DNA from 2 places in the Pelosinus fermentans DSM 17108 genome. Region 2 is predicted to be linked to the other one. Evidence: riboswitches for the same ligand, from Rfam matches in the RefSeq annotation. Region 2 holds a riboswitch; the other holds the start of a gene.
What was found. A riboswitch is a leader RNA that binds a small molecule or an ion and turns the genes downstream of it on or off. The one in region 2 is predicted to bind S-adenosylmethionine.
Positions count from the first base shown of each region.

Region 1 (10,069 bases), 530 kb from region 2:
CAAAGCTACTTTAATTTCACTATCACCAAAACCAAATGAAAATTCTTTTAACATCTAGCATCTCTCCTACGCAATCTTTTCAAGATTATTATTTTCCTTTAGTACTAAAGGCTTATCGGGCTTGACAGCCAACCATGCAACAATGCCAATCACGGCTGAAGCTGCAGTTGTCAGAATAGCTGCCTGCCAGCCATAATTCGTTGCAACCCATGCTGTAGCAACCGGAGCAGCAATGCCGCCCATATTCCCCCAGAAATTCATCCAGCCAGTTATCGATCCAGCAAATTTACCTCCAATATCAAGACAGGCGGCCCATGAAGCATTAAAAGTAAATCCAAGAGATCCCAAGGATATCGTTAGCCATAATACATTCAGCCAAGGTACAGTTGCCACTGCTCCCAGGTAAAGAGTTATACAACAGATAATTAGTCCTAGAATGCCAAATAAAGTGCGGGATTTATGCCTTGACACACCGGAAGCGACTAATTTATCACTGATATAGCCGCATGTAGCCGTTACTATACACAATGCCGCCCAAGGAAAAGAAGCAGCAATCCCCATTTTCTGCAAAGAAAAATTTTGAGCCTCTATTAAGTATAATGGCAACCAAGCTAAAAATACATACATAATATAATCCGTTATAAAATATTGAATCCCAATAGCCCAAAACTGAGAAGATCCCAAAAAAGCACGCCAAGGTGCCAGTTCTTTTTTATCACTATCTACCATTAGACCTTCTTCTATGTAACTTGCTTCTGCAGCATTGGTAAATTTACTATCCTGAGGAGTATCCTTGGCTAAATAATACCAAAGTCCTGCCAATAGTAAACCTACTCCACCAAAAATAACAAATACGGAACGCCAGCCAAAATTCATCATCAATACGATCGTAAGTGTTGGACCAACAACCGGTCCAAAAAATACACCGCTTAACATAAATGAAGAAGCACGCCCCTTTTCATTATTATTAAACCAACGGTAAATAAATCTTCCAAAGGCAGGTGCCATAGGACCTTCTCCGATGCCAAACAGACTTCTCGCCAGAATAAATGAGGTAAAGTTACTGCATGCTCCTGTTAATACTGTAAAGGCTGACCACCAAGTAGCTGCTAGTGCCAGAACCCTCCGATGTCCCCAAAATTCAGACATGATTCCACCTGGTATTTGCATAAAAGCATAGCCAACAAAAAAAGCCGTCTGAATAAATCCCATATCCATTTTGCTAAAGCCTAATTCTTGCATAATAGTGGGAGTGGCTACTGATAAATTGACTCGATCCATGTAAGAAATAAAACTAATAAAAAACATAAGTCCTGCTAATTTCCATCGAAAACTTGTTTTTGTCTGCCCCATACGATAATCCTCCTCAATTATGAATATAAGTATTTTTGCAATGGACTTTTATTCATATTATCATATTATACTTTTGTTAAGTTTACATGTCAATTGACGAGAGATACGATTTTCTCAATTCTCCTTGACACCAGGTAGGAACTCATGCTACTATTACTTTCATCAACTACATACATTCATCAAGAGTTAGCCGAGGGGATTGGCCCGATGAAGCTACGGCAACCACCGCGCAATGCGAACGGTGCCAATTCCAACAGGAATTTCCTGGGAGATGAGGATCATTTTGGAAAAATAAAATCTTCTTCATCTTATGAAGAAGATTTTTTTATTATCAATCAAAGGAGTCAATATGATGAATCAAAATGCACAAGCTCAAACTCTGCGTAACTATGCCTCGGAAAAAGCTGGTCGTTTTACAGAATCCGTAATTAGAGAAATGTCTCGTATTGCTGCCGCTCATAAAGCCATTAATCTTGCACAAGGCTTTCCTGATTTTCCGGCATCGGATGAAATAAAAGAGGCCGCAGTTAAGGCAATTTTAGAAGATCACAATCAATATGCAATTACCTGGGGGACGAAGTCACTTAGAGATGCCATTGCTTTGAAAAACAAAAGAGACTATAACATTGATATTGACCCGGAAACGCAAATCACCGTATGCTGCGGTTCAACAGAAGGCATGGTAGCAACCCTCTTAGCCACTATTAATCCTGGGGATGAAGTCATTATATTTCAGCCTTTTTATGAAAACTATGGTCCTGATGCCGTATTATGTGGTGCTACCCCCAAATACGTCCAACTGCATCCACCAGAATTCAGCTTTATCAAGGAAGAATTAACGGCGGCATTTTCAGAACGTACCAGGGCCATTATTATTAATACTCCAAATAACCCTACTGGTAAAGTTTTTAACCGCGAAGAGCTGGATCTCATTGCCAAACTATGTATTCAATATGATGTCTTGGCAATTACAGACGAAATCTATGAACACATCATCTATGATGAAATAAAACACATTCCTCTGGCTACCTTGCCCGGCATGGCAGAACGAACCATAACTATCAATAGTATTTCAAAAACCTACAGCGTAACAGGCTGGCGCATTGGTTATGTGATTGCTTCCGGCGAAATCAGCCGTTCCATACGTAAAATGCATGACTTCTTGACGGTAGGAGCAGCCGCTCCCCTGCAAGTAGCCGCCGCCCAGGCCCTAAATTTTCCTACCACTTATTATGAAAAATTAGGGGATTTTTACAGTAAGCGTCGCGACTTTATGTTAAAGGAATTGACTGCCATCGGCTTTACTTGCATTCGCCCGGCCGGCGCCTATTATATTATGGCAGACATAGCGCCTTTTGGCTGGAAGAATGATGTAGACTTTGCCCGTCACTTAGCTGAAAAAGTAGGGGTTGCAGTCGTACCGGGATCTAGTTTTTATCAGGACGATGCCAATGACAAACATCGTTTTATCCGTTTTTGTTTCTGCAAACAATTTGCAACATTAGAAGCAGCAATCGAAAGACTGCAAAAATTGAAATAAAACATTATATTTTTTAGGAGGCATATTTAAATGAAAAAATCACTAAAATCCATTTCCCTTTTCCTATCTCTTGTCTTTATTCTAGGTTTAGCAACTGGCTGCGGTCAGCAAAGTACTGCAAAAGTAGAACAGAAAACATTAAAAGTTGGTGTTACAGCTGGTCCTCACGCTGAAGTAATGGATGTAGTCAAGAAAATTGCCGAAAAGGATGGCTTAAAAATCGAAGTCGTTGAATTTAATGATTATATTCAACCTAATGTAGCATTAAACCAAGGTGATATTGACGTCAATAGTTTTCAACATAAACCTTACCTTGACAATATTATTAAAGACCGCAATTATGATATCGTCTCAGTGGGCAACACAGTCATTTTTCCAATGGGCATTTATTCAAGCAAGCTGAAAAATATAGCCGATTTACAAGCAGGAGCCATCGTTGCCATTCCTAATGATCCAACTAACGGAGGACGAGCTCTATTATTGCTAGAGAAAATTGGTCTTATTAAATTAAAACCGGAAATCGGACTAAAAGCCGCTGTTACTGATATTATTGAGAATCCTAAAAAAATTGTTATCAAAGAATTAGATGCAGCACAAATCCCCCGTTCCCTAGCTGACATGGACGTTGCTGCCATTAACACCAATTATGCAATTACCGCTGGATTAGTACCGACTAAAGATGCAATTGCTATTGAAGATATCAACTCCCCTTATGCTAATATTATTGCTGTCCGTTCTAAAGATAAAGAAAATCCAGCTGTACAAAAATTCATTAAAGCCTATCACTCTGATGAAGTAAAATCCTTCATTAATGAACACTTTAAAGGTTCTGTTGCAGCAGCCTGGTAAAACTGGCACATAAAAAATAAAACATTTTGAAACGCGAAGGCGCGAAGGCTATGAAGCACACGAAGAGACCTGTAATCTCCTTCGTGTGCTTCGTATTTCTTCGCGTCTTCGCGTTTCGATTCATTTTTTTACAGAAGCAGAACACTATACATTTTGTATATCCCCATATTTACGCTGCACTCTCATGAGTCTTGCCGATAAACAAGTTGCACCAAAGGCTAGACCTACAATCAAACCGATCCAATAACCAAAGGCTCCTAACCCGGAATGATGAGATAACACATACCCTAGGGGCAATCCAAGAACCCAGTAAGAAATCATTGCCAAAATAAATGTAACCCGAACATCTTTATAGCCCCGCAAACAGCCTTGGACCGGTGTTGCGATAGCATCTGATAATTGGAAGAAAATCGCATATAACAAGAATTGCTCCGCAAGATGCCTAATATCCATATCTGCTGTATATAAACTGGATATCTGCTCGTTGCCAAAATATAATACGATGGCAGCCATTACAGCCATAAGCAATGCAATTCCAATACCCAGATAGCCATATTGTTTAGCATCTTGATACCGCTTAGCCCCTGCTTCAAAGCCTACCACTATTGTTAAAGCCATAGAAATACTAAGTGGCATCATATAAATCAGGGCTGCCACATTAATAGCTACTTGATAGGCTGCAATTGTAACTTCACTAAACTCACTCATTAGCAAAGTAATCACTGCAAATATACTCGTTTCACAAAAAATCGCTATACCAATGGGTATACCGATCTTTAACTGCTCTTTCCAGGCTGCGAAAGAAAAGCGATACCAGAAGCTAAATATCTGATGGGATTTAAAAGGTTCTCTGCTTTGAATAACGCATACACTAATAATGGCAATACACCAATAGGTAATCGCAGAGGCCCATCCTGCTCCCACACCACCCAACTGGGGAAAACCGAAATTACCAAAAACCAATACATAATTAAGCAGTATATTGATCGGTAATGCTACCATAGAAATTAGCATCGTTACCCGTGTATAACCTAAGGTATCAATAAAACAGCGAAGAACTGTGGAAATAAACAATGGAATAATCCCAAAAGAAATTGCTGCTAGAAAATCATGAGCAATTTGATAGGATAAAGCATTGAGTTCCATTTTATCCAATATCGGATGTATCACATAAAAGCCGCAAATTATAACTACAATGGATATTGCTATGGCTAAATATACGGCTTGAATGACCGCAAAGGGCACCTTTTCTTTTTTTTGCGCTCCCAAAAAGTGGGCAACAATAGGAACTATAGCAAAAAGAATCCCATTTAGCCCCGTAAAAACAGGCATCCATATACTAGATCCAATGGCAACACCAACTAGATCATTGGGACTGACACGTCCCGACATCATCGTATCAAAAAAAGTCATAGCACACATACATACTTGTGTTACTAAAATCGGTAGTAAAATAATTAAAAATTGATTTACTTTTTCCCGTAAGGAATATGTTTGTTCCATATCTCACACCTATTTATCTAGAATCTTAAACCTAAACTTTCGACTCTACTCTATTTTCCCCTAATCAAAGTACACCACTTCATTGAGTTACTAAAGATGAATAAGTGAGGCGGGAGTTTCTTTCTCCTGCCTCACTTATTTTAGTAATCTTACAAATAAACTACTTTGTACAGGACGGGATAAACGCCAATGATTCCATTCGGACCAGGAAAGCATTGCGAAAAGAATACTCATCCCAAAAATCACGATATATTCCATTACAATAAAAATTGTATTAACTGCCACTAAAGAAAAAGCATTCTCCATCATAATTTGATGCCCCTTCCACCAGGCTGCTGCTGTAATAAAAGGCTGCAATACATATAATAAGAAAGCCCAGGCTGCAATGTATAATATTGATTTCACACCATCAAATACTGCTTTCCTGCCAATTGCCAATTGCTTGTTTTTACGGTCTCTTCTTGACTGAGTAACCGCTATATCCGTCATGCTTTCCCCCTTCCTTGGCACTTGATACAAACTACTGAATCACTTCCTGAACTCTGCCTACTATGCCATTTACCAAACGAACTTTTATACCCCGATGATGAATCGCACTATTGGTGAGCAGATCTTTTACCACACCTTCCGTCAGCTGTCCGGTGCCTTGATGCTGCTTTTGTACAATTTTCACCCTGCTGCCTGCTTTAATATTTTTACGCTCTGTCCCACTCAACATAGCTTCCTCCTATCCTTTGAACCCTGCCCATAAAGAAATGAGCAGGGTTCATTTTAATACCACTCACAGAATTCTTCTTGATCCAAGTAAATCCAATCATGGCCAACTTTTTGAAACACTTTTAAACAACGATCATTATCTGAAATCATAATCGTGATCCCGTCAGTCGCCAATGGATTTTTCTCGACATTTTTTTCCACTTGTACTAAAAGCTTTTTTAATTGATCACGATATAAGGTAAAGGATCTTGTCATTTTATATTCTTCCTCTCTGCAATTCTTGGCTTGCTTATATTAATTCCACATTCTCCTAGCTAATTCCTGTATGTTACTCTGCATTCTTCATATTTTTTCCATATTTAATGCGCCACCAAGACATGGCTCTTCTCGCATCAATATCTTTTTGTATAAAATTCACGTCTAAAGCAGAGGTCATTTTTATTCCCTCCATATTTTCTTTACTATCGCTGCCAATTTTCCCGATAGAATCATGAGTAACCCAAAAACCGTAATTAAAACCAATCCCATTCCCCCGTGTCATACTTTCACCTAGTGAATAATAAACAAATCCTGGAGGAGACAGTAATTCTAGGATGGTAGGAGACACATTAATATGACTGCCTGCCACTTCTTTAGAAAACACATTCTTATCGATTCCCTTTCCATAGACAATGAAGGGAATCCCATAGCGTTCATATAAGCTAGGATTCAATTGGATATTGAGTCGGTCTGCATGATCACCAACAATAATGAATAGACTGTCGGGGTACTGCTGGCGCATATCCTTAATGAACTCAGCCATAACCTTATCAGCATACCAAAAATGCCCTAGTTTTTTTATAAGCTCCTGATCTTCTTTTACATTATCAGGTAATCCACTAATTACACTATCCCTATCAAATCCCTCTTCTTCTAAATCCACTGTATAAGGAGCATGATTCGAGATATTCATAATCACATCAAAAGTCGGCGTAGGATGATCTACACCAGAAGCAACTGCCTGGAATAAATATTTATCGTCACAGCCCCAAACATTGCCAGACTGGCTTGCTATATCCCCCATGCCATAAAATTCCTCAAATCCTTGAGCCAAGGTAAAGTCCTTTACTCGCTCCCAAGATGTGGGTCCCGCATACCAGAATCGAGGCTTATAGCCAAGTTTTTTCATTTGAGGAGCAAGAGATGTAGAATAAGGTTCCTTGTAAGACTCTGGTAAATACGTAAGATACAGATTCGCCTCTGCCAGACCTGTTACAATGCCCATGATGCCTGAAATGGTGCTCATGCCATTGGGCAGAAAAGCAGGAACATAGGCTGCATCCTCTTGCGCTATAATATTTCGCATGCCATTAGCAATGTTCAGATCTTTATACTGAGGCAGCAACGGCCAATTGGCATAGCTTTCCCCAATGATCAAAAATACATGCTGCGGTTTCTGAATCGTTCCTCCCTGGGCTTCTTTTTTCAAGAAATCGTCTACCTTTTGGGAGTCTACTGGATGACCAGCCACATATGTCCCATACTCTATCATCCTCTGTGGGTCCAAATCTAGCCCTGTTGATGCCATTACCCGCTCATGAAGTGTATAAGCCCGATATAAGGCTTGAACATCATCTAAGATAGCTTCATTTAAAAATTCATCTTTAGTGACACCTGAATTTTCCCAGTCAATATTATAGGCATAGGTCATGCTGCCGCCAAAGCGAATAAAGATAACAAGATAATATGCAATGATTAGCAGCGAAGTACGAAAAGCAATATTGCCATACCACTTGGAAAAACGAGGCAGATGGTATGTCTTCGTTCTCAGCCATGCTTTCAATAAACGGCATAATGCCAGTGCTGTCACTCCAGTCATTAACAAACGTACAGGCAATTTATATTGCTCTACCAAGGTATAAAATAGTGCATGAACATCATCATTAAACGTATTAAACAACAATTGATTAAACCCCATATGAAATTGTTCATAGTAAGGAATCCTAGCGTAAAATAATAAGCTAAGAAGGCTAATATACATACAACCCAGAATATAACGCAGATTAATTATTATTGCGTCTTTCATAAAGGCCTTGAGTAAGGTACACAGTATAAAAGAAGCTGCAACCACCAAACCTGTACTCTTTAAACTAATCCGTATTCCATAATAAAGCGCCATAGCAATATCCTGAAAGGTTGCAGCCTCGCTAATATAAGAATTTAATACAATAATAAACCCAATACGAAATAAGCAAAATACTCCCAGGACAAACACAAATAGTTTTATATCCTGCTGAATATTGTTAAATAATTCTTCCCACCTTGACACGCAGAAAAACATCCTCTCATATGTATATTTCTTTTGTATTTCTACTTTTTTCATCATTTTCCTGCATTTTTCTACTTTTTCATCCTTTATAGAGTATCTATAGACATTAAAGTTTGCTTGATTTTAGAACTTTCTCTCGCCAATTCTTATATTTTGTTATATGATTTTATATAGAATTAGTTTCACTCTAGAAAAAAGAACTACAGAGCAGACACTCTTACTGATTTTTTAACTTAGGAGGATATATAAATATGTTAAAAGTCAAAATAAATGAACTTAAAAAGGGAGATGTCATCGCCGAACATATCTTAAATTCCGAAGGACAGGTCTTACTAGCAGCTGGCACCAGCCTTACTGATAAAACCATCGGTTTATTAAAACTATGGGAGATACATGAAATCAGAGTACGAGAAGAAAAAGATACAGATGATGATATTCGTCTATCCTTACAATTCGATGAAATCGTCTCCAAAAATTCTCAGCTTTTTGATAAAATTAAAAAAATAGCTGACAGTGATTCTCCTCCTGTGGAAGAGCTGCCTACCATCTTTAATAAAAAATCCACTCAGCAGTATCATGATATTTCTGATAAATTCTCAAAAATACTCTTTGATCTGCCCCAAACAAAAAATATTATGCCTCTTACCGTAATGGCGAATATCATTTGCCATTATGCAGCAACGACTGTCGGAGTACTTGCTTATACGCTCAAAAGAGAAATCACCCCTTCCATGCAGGAAAATTTGGCAAATCACAGTATATCGGTGGCCATTATTTCTGCAAAAATAGCTAAATTATTAGGACATCCTGAGGAAGTAATACATACTATTGCTTTAGGGGCATTACTCCATGACATCGGAAAAATAAAACTGCCAGAAACCATCTTTCATAAGAGTGACTGTCAGTCAGCAGAAGAAGAATTACAATATCAAAGTCATGTACAAGCTGGCTATGATATCATTAAAAGTTTAGGACTGCCTAGAGAAGCCAATCTGATTTTACTGCAGCACCACGAATATCAAGACAGCAGCGGTTTTCCTCTGCATTTACCAGCTGCCAAGATTCATCCATACGCCCAAATTGTTGCATTTGCCAACTTTTTTGATTCTTTGCTTCATGAAAAGGATACCCCGCCTAATTTCTTTGCAATTCGCAAAAAATTAACCCAAGAAGGTGCCACTAAGTTTGACACTGCTATTATTGATGCTTTTGATCATTATTTAGAAAGCTTTGTATTCAATGTAAATGTAGAACTAAATGATGGGCGTACAGCAGAAGTCGTTTATAATCATCCTTTTTATATGTCTCTTGTTGTACGTACTGCGAATGGCGAATTTATTGACCTCAGCAAAAATAAAGATCTCTTTATAGCAAAATTGGTGGTATAAGAAAAAAAAAGGGGACATTATTGTTAAGATCTAACAATAATGTCCCCTTTTTTTGACTATATGTTTATCGCTCTGGCATAATCTCCAGCCAGTAGCCGTCTGGATCTTGAATGAAATAAAGATTCATCGCCTTATTTTCATAACAGATACAATTCATTTCTTTATGTAAAGCATGTGCCTTTTCCATATCATCTGTGATAAAGGCCAGATGAAACTCATTTTCACCTAAATCATAAGCAGTTTTGCGATCTTTCATCCATGTTAATTCCAGTTTATGAGGAGTCTGTCTATCCCCCAGGTAAACCAAGGTAAATCCATCCATATCCTTCCTGGATGTCTCCACCAACCCAAGAGCCTTACTGTAAAAATTTATGCTCCGCTCTAGATCCAAAACATTAATATTATTATGTG
Region 1 is NZ_AKVN02000001.1:3,758,245-3,768,313, forward strand. Features, by position in the region: gene larAH10 (NPN-dependent 2-hydroxyacid racemase, LarAH10 family) at 1-54, opposite strand, end outside; gene FR7_RS17440 (MFS transporter) at 67-1,353, opposite strand; SAM riboswitch class I at 1,527-1,631, shown strand; gene FR7_RS17445 (pyridoxal phosphate-dependent aminotransferase) at 1,706-2,893, shown strand; gene FR7_RS17450 (MetQ/NlpA family ABC transporter substrate-binding protein) at 2,924-3,742, shown strand; gene FR7_RS17455 (MATE family efflux transporter) at 3,887-5,245, opposite strand; gene FR7_RS17460 (hypothetical protein) at 5,381-5,734, opposite strand; gene FR7_RS17465 (YwbE family protein) at 5,766-5,963, opposite strand; gene FR7_RS17470 (hypothetical protein) at 6,017-6,217, opposite strand; gene FR7_RS17475 (LTA synthase family protein) at 6,291-8,324, opposite strand; gene FR7_RS17480 (HD-GYP domain-containing protein) at 8,522-9,658, shown strand; gene FR7_RS17485 (VOC family protein) at 9,723-10,069, opposite strand, start outside.
Region 1: it holds a riboswitch for S-adenosylmethionine, as region 2 does, so the genes downstream of both, FR7_RS17445 (pyridoxal phosphate-dependent aminotransferase) here and FR7_RS14925 (trans-sulfuration enzyme family protein) in region 2, are expected to answer to the same signal.

Region 2 (10,069 bases):
CGCTCCTTTTTAACGTGACTGTATGATATTAATATAGGGGGTGATTCCATTGAACAATGAAGAAGATCTGCCAATGTTAGATGCTAGGGAGATGATTCCAATGTACAAGGTAATGGAATCCATAATTTCATATGTATAACATCAGCCAATGTGCTTGTCACATTGAATAGTACAATAAATATTGTACGGATAATACCACAGCAGGAGGTTTTCACTATGGCCAGAGAAAGGATCAGCGATCTCTTTTCCGCCTTCTGTATTTGGGTAGTTATTCCTTTATTAGCTGCTAGCTTATTATTTCTCTTAGTCCAAAGCGGAAATCCGTTGCTGCTGGTTATTTTCCCTTTATTAGCGGTTGTGTTTTTCATAACCAAACAACTTAATTAAAGCTTTAAGTGCCGCAGCAAAAATCATATAAAATAAGGACTTGCCCCTGCGGGTCAAGTCCTTATTTTTATTCTACCATAACTGCCTTAGACTCTTTGACTGTTCAGTCAATTATTTCCAAATTTTTTACCGTTCAGCTGCGCCATACAAAAAGAGTTCCGCAATGGTATGCGCCGTTTCACCAATATTTTCATCCACAAAATCGCGAAATACAAAGGTAACGATAACACTAAATAAACCATGAGCAGCCCGAGTAGCGTCACAGCTTTCACGAATAAATCCTTTACTTTGGGCTTCTAATAATACTTTTTCAATCATACCAATCGTCTCACAAAAACAGGCTTGATATTTATCTAATTGCTCTTGGGTAAAATTTGATGATCCGGCAGCACCAAATCCACGCACTTCATGCATCATAACACGCCATAAGTTAGCATGCTTTGCATAAAATTCCAGAAATGCTTTAATTATTGTTTCTACTTTTTCTAAAGGAGGCTCAGAAGAATTAACAATACCTTCAATAATGACTTGAAAAGGCATACTGCATTCCTTAATCAGCGTATAAAAAAGCTGTTCTTTATTAACGAAATAATTATATACTGTACCTTTACCAGTATCGGCTAAAGCAATAATTTCATCTACTGTAGCTCTATGATAACCTTTGCTGGAAAATACAGCATAAGCTGCCTCAAGTATCTGCTGTCGTTTATTTTGTGAATCATGGAAACCAATATTTTCACGAATATGCTTCATTTCTGCCTCCAAAGTACGAATTTCATAAACATTCTTTAATAATACTAATTGCATTCTTATAACAAATTTTTTCGATATCGCCTGTGGTAAACCCATTACAAACAAGTGCCTTTATTAATTTATCAATATTGCCAAGATGAGAGATTTCCAACTGGTATTCAATACCGTCGAAATCCGTTCCTAAAGCCACTATATCAATACCGCCAATCTTCACAATATGTTTAATATGGCGTACCATATCATCCACTCTGCTCCAATTTGATCCAGCCAAAAAGTTCCCTGAAAAATTGATTCCCATAATTCCCCCTTTTTGCGCCAGCAGAGTAATCATATCATCTGTCAAATTACGCCGATGCCCCCTGATTGCACGAGCATTAGAATGGGAAGCAACAAAAGGTTTGTTTGACAAGGCAGCAACATCATAAAAGCCTTGATCAGAAAGATGAGAGACATCAATAATCATACCTAGCTGATTCATTTGGACAACTACTTCTTTGCCAAAATCTGTTAAGCCCTGCTCCCCATACTGTTCTTCAATATTGGGATAACCAATCTCATTAGGATAATTCCAGGTCAATGTCAGCAGCCGCACACCCAACCGATAAAAATTCCGCAGATTCTCCAAGCGCCCTTGTAAAGCTCCCCCCTCTTCAATCGTAAGAAAGGCAGATATTTTTCCAGCTTGCTGGTTAGAAAGTAGATCCTGATAATTCAGCGCTAGGGCAATATACGGCTGCTGAATCTTCATTTCCCGATGGAAAATATCAACCATACTTAAACAATATTGTAATGGATTTTGTTGTTCTGCTAAATCAATATACAATGCAAAGAATTGTGCCAAAGCATTACCAGCCTGCAATTTTTCTATATCTACGCTTAGGTTATTATGATATAAATTCAAATGCGGTTGATCCATTAAGTGCAGTATTGTATCACAATGTAAATCAATAATTTGCATATTACATTCACCTTTCCTACATATACCCAAATGATGGTCAAAGCACTAACTTAAACAAAGCTCTGCTGTACGTAAGGCAGAGCTACTTTTAATTTAATTCATTATACCATTCCAAATGGTACCTGACAATGACGAGGAATTATATTTATGCACATTTCCTGAAAATTCTCCCATTTCACGTTTTTTCCCTTGGAATTCTAATTTCCGCGCAATACAAAATACCACAACTCATATCAAAGTATCCCAATGAATGATCATACAGAAATTGGGATACTTAACATGAACTGTGGTATTTCTCACTCTTTTTTAAATGACTAGCGAGCTAAATGGCTCTATCAAAGCTATACCTTAAGACTCTTGTTGGAAAAGTGCTGTAGATAAATAGCGCTCTCCTGAATCAGGTAATAAGACAACAATATTTTTCCCTTTATTCTCAGGACGTGCTGCGATCTGAACAGCTGCATAAACTGCTGCACCACTTGAAATCCCAACCAACAAGCCTTCTGTTTTAGCAAGTTCCCTGGAAGTCGTAAAAGCATCTTCATTATGAACACCAAAAATTTCATCTACAACATCAAGGTTAATTACAGCAGGAACAAATCCAGCACCAATGCCTTGAATTTTATGAGGACCTGGTTTTCCGCCTGATAAAACAGGCGAATCAAAAGGTTCAACAGCAACAATTTTAACACTTGGTTTCTTTTTCTTTAGTACTTCAGCCACACCTGTGACCGTACCGCCAGTACCTACACCAGAAATAAAGATATCGACTTCTCCATCTGTATCTCTCCAGATTTCTTCAGCAGTAGTCTGTCTATGTATTTCCGGATTGGATGGGTTTTTAAATTGTTGCAAAATAATGGAATTGCTATTTTCTGCAGCCAGTTGCTCTGCCTTACCGATAGCTCCTTTCATACCTTCTGCCCCAGGAGTTAAGACCAGTTCAGCGCCTAAAGCTTTTAATAGATTCCGTCTTTCGATACTCATTGTATCTGGCATACACAATACTAATTTATAGCCTCGTGCTGCAGCCACAAAGGCTAAAGCAATACCAGTGTTACCGCTGGTAGGTTCAATTATTATTGTGTCTTTATTAATTAATCCTTGCTTTTCTGCATCCGCAATCATAGCGTAACCAATACGATCTTTTACACTGCTGAGCGGATTGAAGTACTCTAATTTAGCAATTACTTTTGCAGCTAAGCCTTTTTCACCATTATATTTAGTAAGTTCCAGCAGCGGCGTATTGCCAATAAGATCAGTCAACTGTTTTGCAATTTTAGCCATGTTACACGACCTCCATTTTTTTATTTTTTATTTTTTTGACAGAAAAGAAAAAGGCTAAGGAAGTCCTACAAAAGAACGATTCCTTAGCCTTCAGTTTTCTGATCGGCTAACTAATGATATTATAAGTACATTTAATCATAAATACTCCGCTTTGTCAACTTAATATTTAATTTTAAAAAGTAAAATTGCGTTGAAATACGAGTCTTAACCTGTCAAACTCACCTATGTCACTTGCTTTTATATACCATCACCATAGACACCTTCTACCTCTGGGAAACGCCGTTTTTCTGTTTTCTCAATCTGTACCGCTTTACCATCCTTGATTTTTACAACTAGTTGACCATATTGTAAATGCGATAACTCTCCTAAAATTTTTTTACGAAGAAGGTTTATTTCTTCTGTATTCTTTTTCCCTTGCTGAAAGTTCTTCTGACTAGAAATAATAATTTTTTCTGTACGTTCAATTTGAATAATATGTCCGTCTTGAACAATTAAAACAATCTCACCAAAACTAATATTTTGTATACTCTGATCAATTACTGCTAATGCTTTTGCAGGAAATGAGATTTTTTCTTGCATACTCTTACTCCTCCATTGCCGATGTTAAATCTGCCAAAAGATCATTTGCATCTTCTAAGCCTACAGATAATCGCAATTATTTATATTCTTGTGGCTGATCAATAGGTGTACTCACCGCTCTCGTATAGGCATCTACTTCCACTTCGATATGCAATAATTTTGCAGAAAACTCCCTCTCTATCACCCTATTCACCTCTTAATGATTCTATGACTAGTACTTTTTTCTATAACAATGAGTGATTTTAATCCGCTAATGCTTGTTCTAAGTCATTAATGATATCACTGGCATCTTCGATGCCAATTGATAAGCGTAATAAGCAGTCGGATATTCCCAAACGTTCACGAACCTCAATCGGCACATCAGCATGAGTTTGAACCGCCGGTAAAGTAATCAGAGATTCCACGCCACCAAGGCTTTCGGCAAATCGAATCATTTGCACTTTACGCAGTACTTGCTTAACCCTTTCTGGATGATCTACTGCAAAAGACAGCATACCGCCATAACCAGATGATTGACTATCATGTATATCTTTACCTTGATGATCAGCTAATCCTGGGTAATATACTTTAACAACTTTTGGATGACGAGTCAGCCATTGGGCAATAATTTGCGAGTTTTGATTATGCTTTTCCATTCGCAATGCCAGTGTTTTCATACTGCGAATCAATAACCAACTATCATTAGGTCCGAGAATTCCCCCTGTTGAATTTTGGATGTAACGTATCGAGGCACCTAATTCGGCATCCCGAGCAACGACTAATCCGCACACCAAGTCATTATGACCCGCTAAATATTTACTGCCACTGTGAATGACCACATCAGCTCCCAACTCTAAAGGACGTTGAAAATAGGGTGTTAAGAATGTATTATCAACGATAACATGCATCTCATTTCCTTTGGCTAATTTTACAATGGCACGAATATCGACAATTTTCATTAGCGGATTGGTCGGCGTTTCTACCAATATTGCTTTAGTAGCAGGTGTAATACTCTGTGCTACTTCTTCTATATTACTGCCATCTACAAAACTTACTGTTAAGCCAAAATTACTAAATATTTTATCAATGACCCGATATGTACCACCATAGCAGTCTTCTACAACCACCAAGTGATCTCCTGTCTTATACAACATTAATATAGCCGTAATTGCAGCCATCCCTGAAGCAAATGCCAAACCGACTGCACCATTTTCCAGTGCAGCAATCCCTTCTTCTAATACTTTTCTTGTTGGGTTCTGGCTACGGGTATAATCAAACCCCGTGCTCTCACCAAGAGCGGGATGACGAAACGTTGCTGATTGATATACAGGAGTGCTTATTGCTCCCGTTTTTTCATCTGTACAGACCCCAATATGCACAATTTTTGAATCTAATTTCATAAATACCTCCTGAATCTTTATTTTTTTTAAATTAAATAAACCCCTTTCCGAGGAAAGAGGTTTATTAAAGACCATCTTCCTCTTATCTGTCAGGATTCTCATCCTGCTGGAATTAGCACCACTGCATTACTGCCGGTTGCTGGGTGTCATCGGGCCAGTCCCTCGACCACTCTCGATAAGAGTTTATTCATTTCTAAAATTATACCATATGGTATTCTATATGGTCAACATAATTTACATTTTTACAGGCTTTTTAGCGATTTTAGTTTTAATTTTGTTAATCAACTCAGCGAATAAAACATATAAAACGAATTGAACCACAAAGACGCAAAGGACACAAAGGGGTCTATATACTTTCTTGACTAGAACAAAAAACTTCAATTTTTCTGGATAGTATCGTAACATTAAGAGGCAATTTGGGACCCAATTCTCCATCTAAGTCGCTTTCTACTTCTTCAGCACATTCTATATAAATAGTTTCCGCCTGTAGACAAGTTACATATTTACTATTACAGTGAATGCCTTTTAAAAAACTAATAAACAAACTCATTAATTCAGGCAGGTTGCACTTTTTCACAATAAGTACGTCCAGCTTCCCATCATCAATTTTCGCATGAGGTACTAAATTAGGAAATCCGCCAACAGTACCACTATTCATTATTAAAAATAAAAAGACATCTTCCTCAATGACTTGCTGTTCTGTAATAATTCGCATTTTTAATGCTTTAAAATTAGGTAATTCTCCAAGTCCCTTTAAATAATATGCAATTTTCCCCAACGTGTTTTTCAGCATACTATCTGCATTATGAGCTACTGATGTCATCAATCCAGCACTAGCAACATTGAAAAAGTATTCATCATTGACTTTACCTACATCAATCCTCTTTCTCTGTCCCTTTGTAATTGTCTCTACACAAGTATCAATATTTTTATCTAACTGCAAATACACTGCAAAATCGTTAGATGTACCACTTGGAATAATACCTAGGGGCAAGTCTATTTCTTGTTTGAGCATATTATTAATTACACTATGAATTGTACCATCACCACCGGATACGATAATACCATCTACAGCAATTTCTTTTACCAGCATGATAAAAGCATCGCTCTCTTGATCATTGCTAACCCGGAGGGGAATTATGATACAATCTTTTTTTTGAAAAGCCTCGATTACATTGTCCAATTTAAATTTAAAACTAGCATCACCTGATATTGGATTATATACAAGGATAAATTTTCGCAATATGATTCCTCCTCCTTGCCAATCACGAATATGTATAATAGGATTCATATCTTATTATTGTAATTCATTTTTCAGCAGAAAGTCTATAAGAATTATTCAATAACTAAATGATTTGAACGACCTGGCCTATTAATTATAATCATCTGCAAAACCCTCCGAATCCCTCTCATCCTAATCCAATTGTAGATATTTCCTGTTTACATAACACATATTCTCTAGTATCATTATTCTAGTCAGTAACGTTGCCAGTTGATTAATAATTTCAGAGATTATTAGCTCCTGAACCGTCTCTAACAAATCGTACATTGGACTAGGAGGTCATTATATGAAAAAACATTGTATGCCTATTATACTTCTTATCCTTTTCACCTTTTCTTTTACACTGATTATGCCCACAACGCTTGCTATGGCGGCTTCGCCTTTGAATACACTCGCACAAACATCCTCTTCAAACTCAAAAAGCAGCAGTTCTTCCTTTAATCTTCTTAATGTTCTAATTGGCATGTTATTAGGAAATTTATTAGGAAAGAACAATACAACTGAAAATCCTAACGTTAACATTAAGCCGGTGCCATTTCAAGAAACGGCTAGCAATTCAACAACTAGTTCCTCAAAAGGAGATGCAATTATTGCTACTGCGAAAACCTATATGGGCGTTCCTTATGTTTTTGGCGGAGAATCTCCAACTAAAGGACTTGACTGTTCTAGCTTTACACAACTTGTTATGAAGAAAAACGGAATTACCCTTCCTCGAACAGCAGCTGAACAATATAGTAAAGGCACTGCTGTAGATAAAGAAAATCTACAAATAGGTGATTTAGTCTTTTTCACCACCTATAAACCAGGAGCATCTCATGTAGGATTTTATATGGGAAATCAACAATTCATTCATGCAAGTTCTGCGGCCAAACAAGTAACAATCAGTTCTTTAGATGAGGCTTATTACACTGAACACTATATCGGATCACGCCGTTATATTAAGTAAAACAAACCCTCAAAGTAAATTCCGTACCACATAAAGATGGTGCGGAATTTACTTTTACATTTAACAGTGATTATGTTAAGAACACTGTTGCCTTACCATAAGCGTCTTCCAGGAGATTACACTTTATAACCTCTTTTTTTACCGGTATAATTGTCTATTGTTATTTTGCACACAACTGTTTGATCTTTTGCTTTTTCAATATAAACATCACCTTCGGGCACAAAGTTAATACTATATTTCTGCACAAAACCTTTTAGGACTTTTCCCTTTTCGCCCTTTTCTTCTACTCTACTGACCGTCCCAAATACGACCACACTTTCATAATCAGTTGAAAACTGTTCTGGCACAATATTCGTTCTTCCCACCACAGTAAAACATACTTTAGAATTCAAAGCAATATTTTCTAGTTTATGACCATCCAAAGCACAATGAAAATAGATGGTATTGTCACTAACTACATAATTCAGAGGTATCGCATAAGGCTGTCCATCACAATCAACAGTAGCTAAAATACCATAATTACTTTGAAACAGGAGTTCATAGGCTTCTCCCTGTTCCATTTTTCGATCCTTTCTTCGCATCCCCATTATGCTTATCCCCCCTCCATTTTATTTACCTCAGATTACCGATCAGATGGCAACTCTTCTTTTACATCACTAACTAATAAATACACTCCACCTTTATGAGGAATTAGAGGATGCTCTTGTATATCAATGTGTTTTACGATTCTAAAGCCATTGCGTTCATAGGTTCTTCTAGCAACTGTATTATCAGCCATGACCATTAAACTCAATTGTCTGTATCCATTCGCCCTCGCTCTTTGCTTTGTTAATGTAATCAGCTTACTGCCGATACCTGTACCACGGAATTCTTCGTCTACATAAATAGAATCTAAGAACCAGCTATTATCAACCTTTGAATTATAGAATTCCTTTAAAACTGCAAGCTGGTCACTAGGAAAAAAACTTCTGGTACTATCAGTAATGCCATGGAATTTAGATGAATAAGAATAAACAATTCCTATAATATTGCCTTGATACTCTGCAACGGTTGCATTTTCATACGAATCAGTACCTTGTTTCTCCTCTATCGATTTTGCCATCACCTCGGTTCTTGTATGTTGACCTAGTAAATCGTGAAAGAGGAATTCCATAATTCCACCTGAAGCACGATCGATTCCCTCAGCAATTTTCAAACTATCTTCCAGCTTTCCTGTGCGATATACTATTTCCATAACACATATCTCTCCAATCTAGAATAATAGTATCATACTTCTATAAGAATTCAGTAAAGAAGCCTAATATTCATTATTATATTGGATATTATTATACAATATTTTGGTAATACAAGAAAGAGGCATTTGGCAGCTCGCTAGCGAGCTGCCAAATGCCTCTTTTAATTGAAATTACTATTTACGATTGTGCAAGTCTTTTATATGTTGCTAATCTTTCCTTAGCATCTTTTTCTGTTTTCGCAAATAAAGCATCTGCCAAATCTGGATATTGTTTCTTGAGAGACGCAAAGCGTACTTCACCCATTAAGAACTCTTGGAAGTCAGCTGTTGGCTCTTTGGAATCCAGAATGAATGGATTCTTATCTTCTTCTTTCAGTGTTGGGTTATATCTGTACATTCCCCAATACCCGCATTCAACGGCATTTTTAATTTCAAGCTGGCTAAAGCCCATGCCTTTTCTCAGACCATGGCTTATGCAAGGAGCATATGCGATGACAAGAGATGGACCTGGATATGCTTCTGCTTCAGCAATTGCTTTCAATGTCTGATTTTTATCAGCACCCATAGCAATTTGTGCAACATATACATAGCCATAACTCATAGCCATCATACCAAGATCTTTCTTCTTAGTGGTCTTACCGCTAGCAGCAAATTGAGCAATTGCTGCAGCTGGAGTGGACTTGGAAGCCTGTCCGCCGGTATTAGAATAGATTTCAGTATCAAGTACCAAAACATTCACATCTTCACCAGACGCCAATACATGATCCAAACCGCCGTAGCCGATATCATAAGCCCAGCCATCGCCACCAAAGATCCATTGTGATCTTTTCACCAAGAAATCTTTATTTTTATCAATTTCATTCAATAAAGCATTGTCGCCTTTTTCTGCAGCTACAAGACTAGCCACAAGGTTTGCTCTGGAACGGCTTGCTTCACCGCTATCTTTATGCTCCAACCAATCTGCCAATGCAGCTTTTAGTTCCGCACTAATATTAAGTTCAATAGCTTCTTTAACCGTACCCGCTAATTTTTCTCTTAGCGCTTTTACACCTAAATGCATACCAAGACCAAATTCAGCATTATCTTCGAATAAGGAATTCGCCCATGCTGGACCATGTCCTTCATGATTTGTTGTGTATGGTATCGATGGAGCACTGCCACCCCAGATAGATGTACAACCCGTAGCATTAGCAACCATCATACGATCACCAAACAATTGAGTAACAAGTTTAACATAAGGCGTTTCGCCGCAGCCTGCACAAGC
Region 2 is NZ_AKVN02000001.1:3,228,730-3,238,798, forward strand. Features, by position in the region: gene FR7_RS23930 (hypothetical protein) at 217-387, shown strand; gene FR7_RS14905 (TetR/AcrR family transcriptional regulator) at 514-1,140, opposite strand; gene FR7_RS14910 (dipeptidase) at 1,163-2,098, opposite strand; gene cysK (cysteine synthase A) at 2,447-3,385, opposite strand; gene FR7_RS14920 (YezD family protein) at 3,623-3,964, opposite strand; gene FR7_RS14925 (trans-sulfuration enzyme family protein) at 4,207-5,343, opposite strand; SAM riboswitch class I at 5,423-5,525, opposite strand; gene FR7_RS14930 (YegS/Rv2252/BmrU family lipid kinase) at 5,690-6,586, opposite strand; gene FR7_RS14935 (C40 family peptidase) at 6,912-7,571, shown strand; gene FR7_RS14940 (pyridoxamine 5'-phosphate oxidase family protein) at 7,688-8,158, opposite strand; gene FR7_RS14945 (GNAT family N-acetyltransferase) at 8,194-8,805, opposite strand; gene nifJ (pyruvate:ferredoxin (flavodoxin) oxidoreductase) at 8,984-10,069, opposite strand, start outside.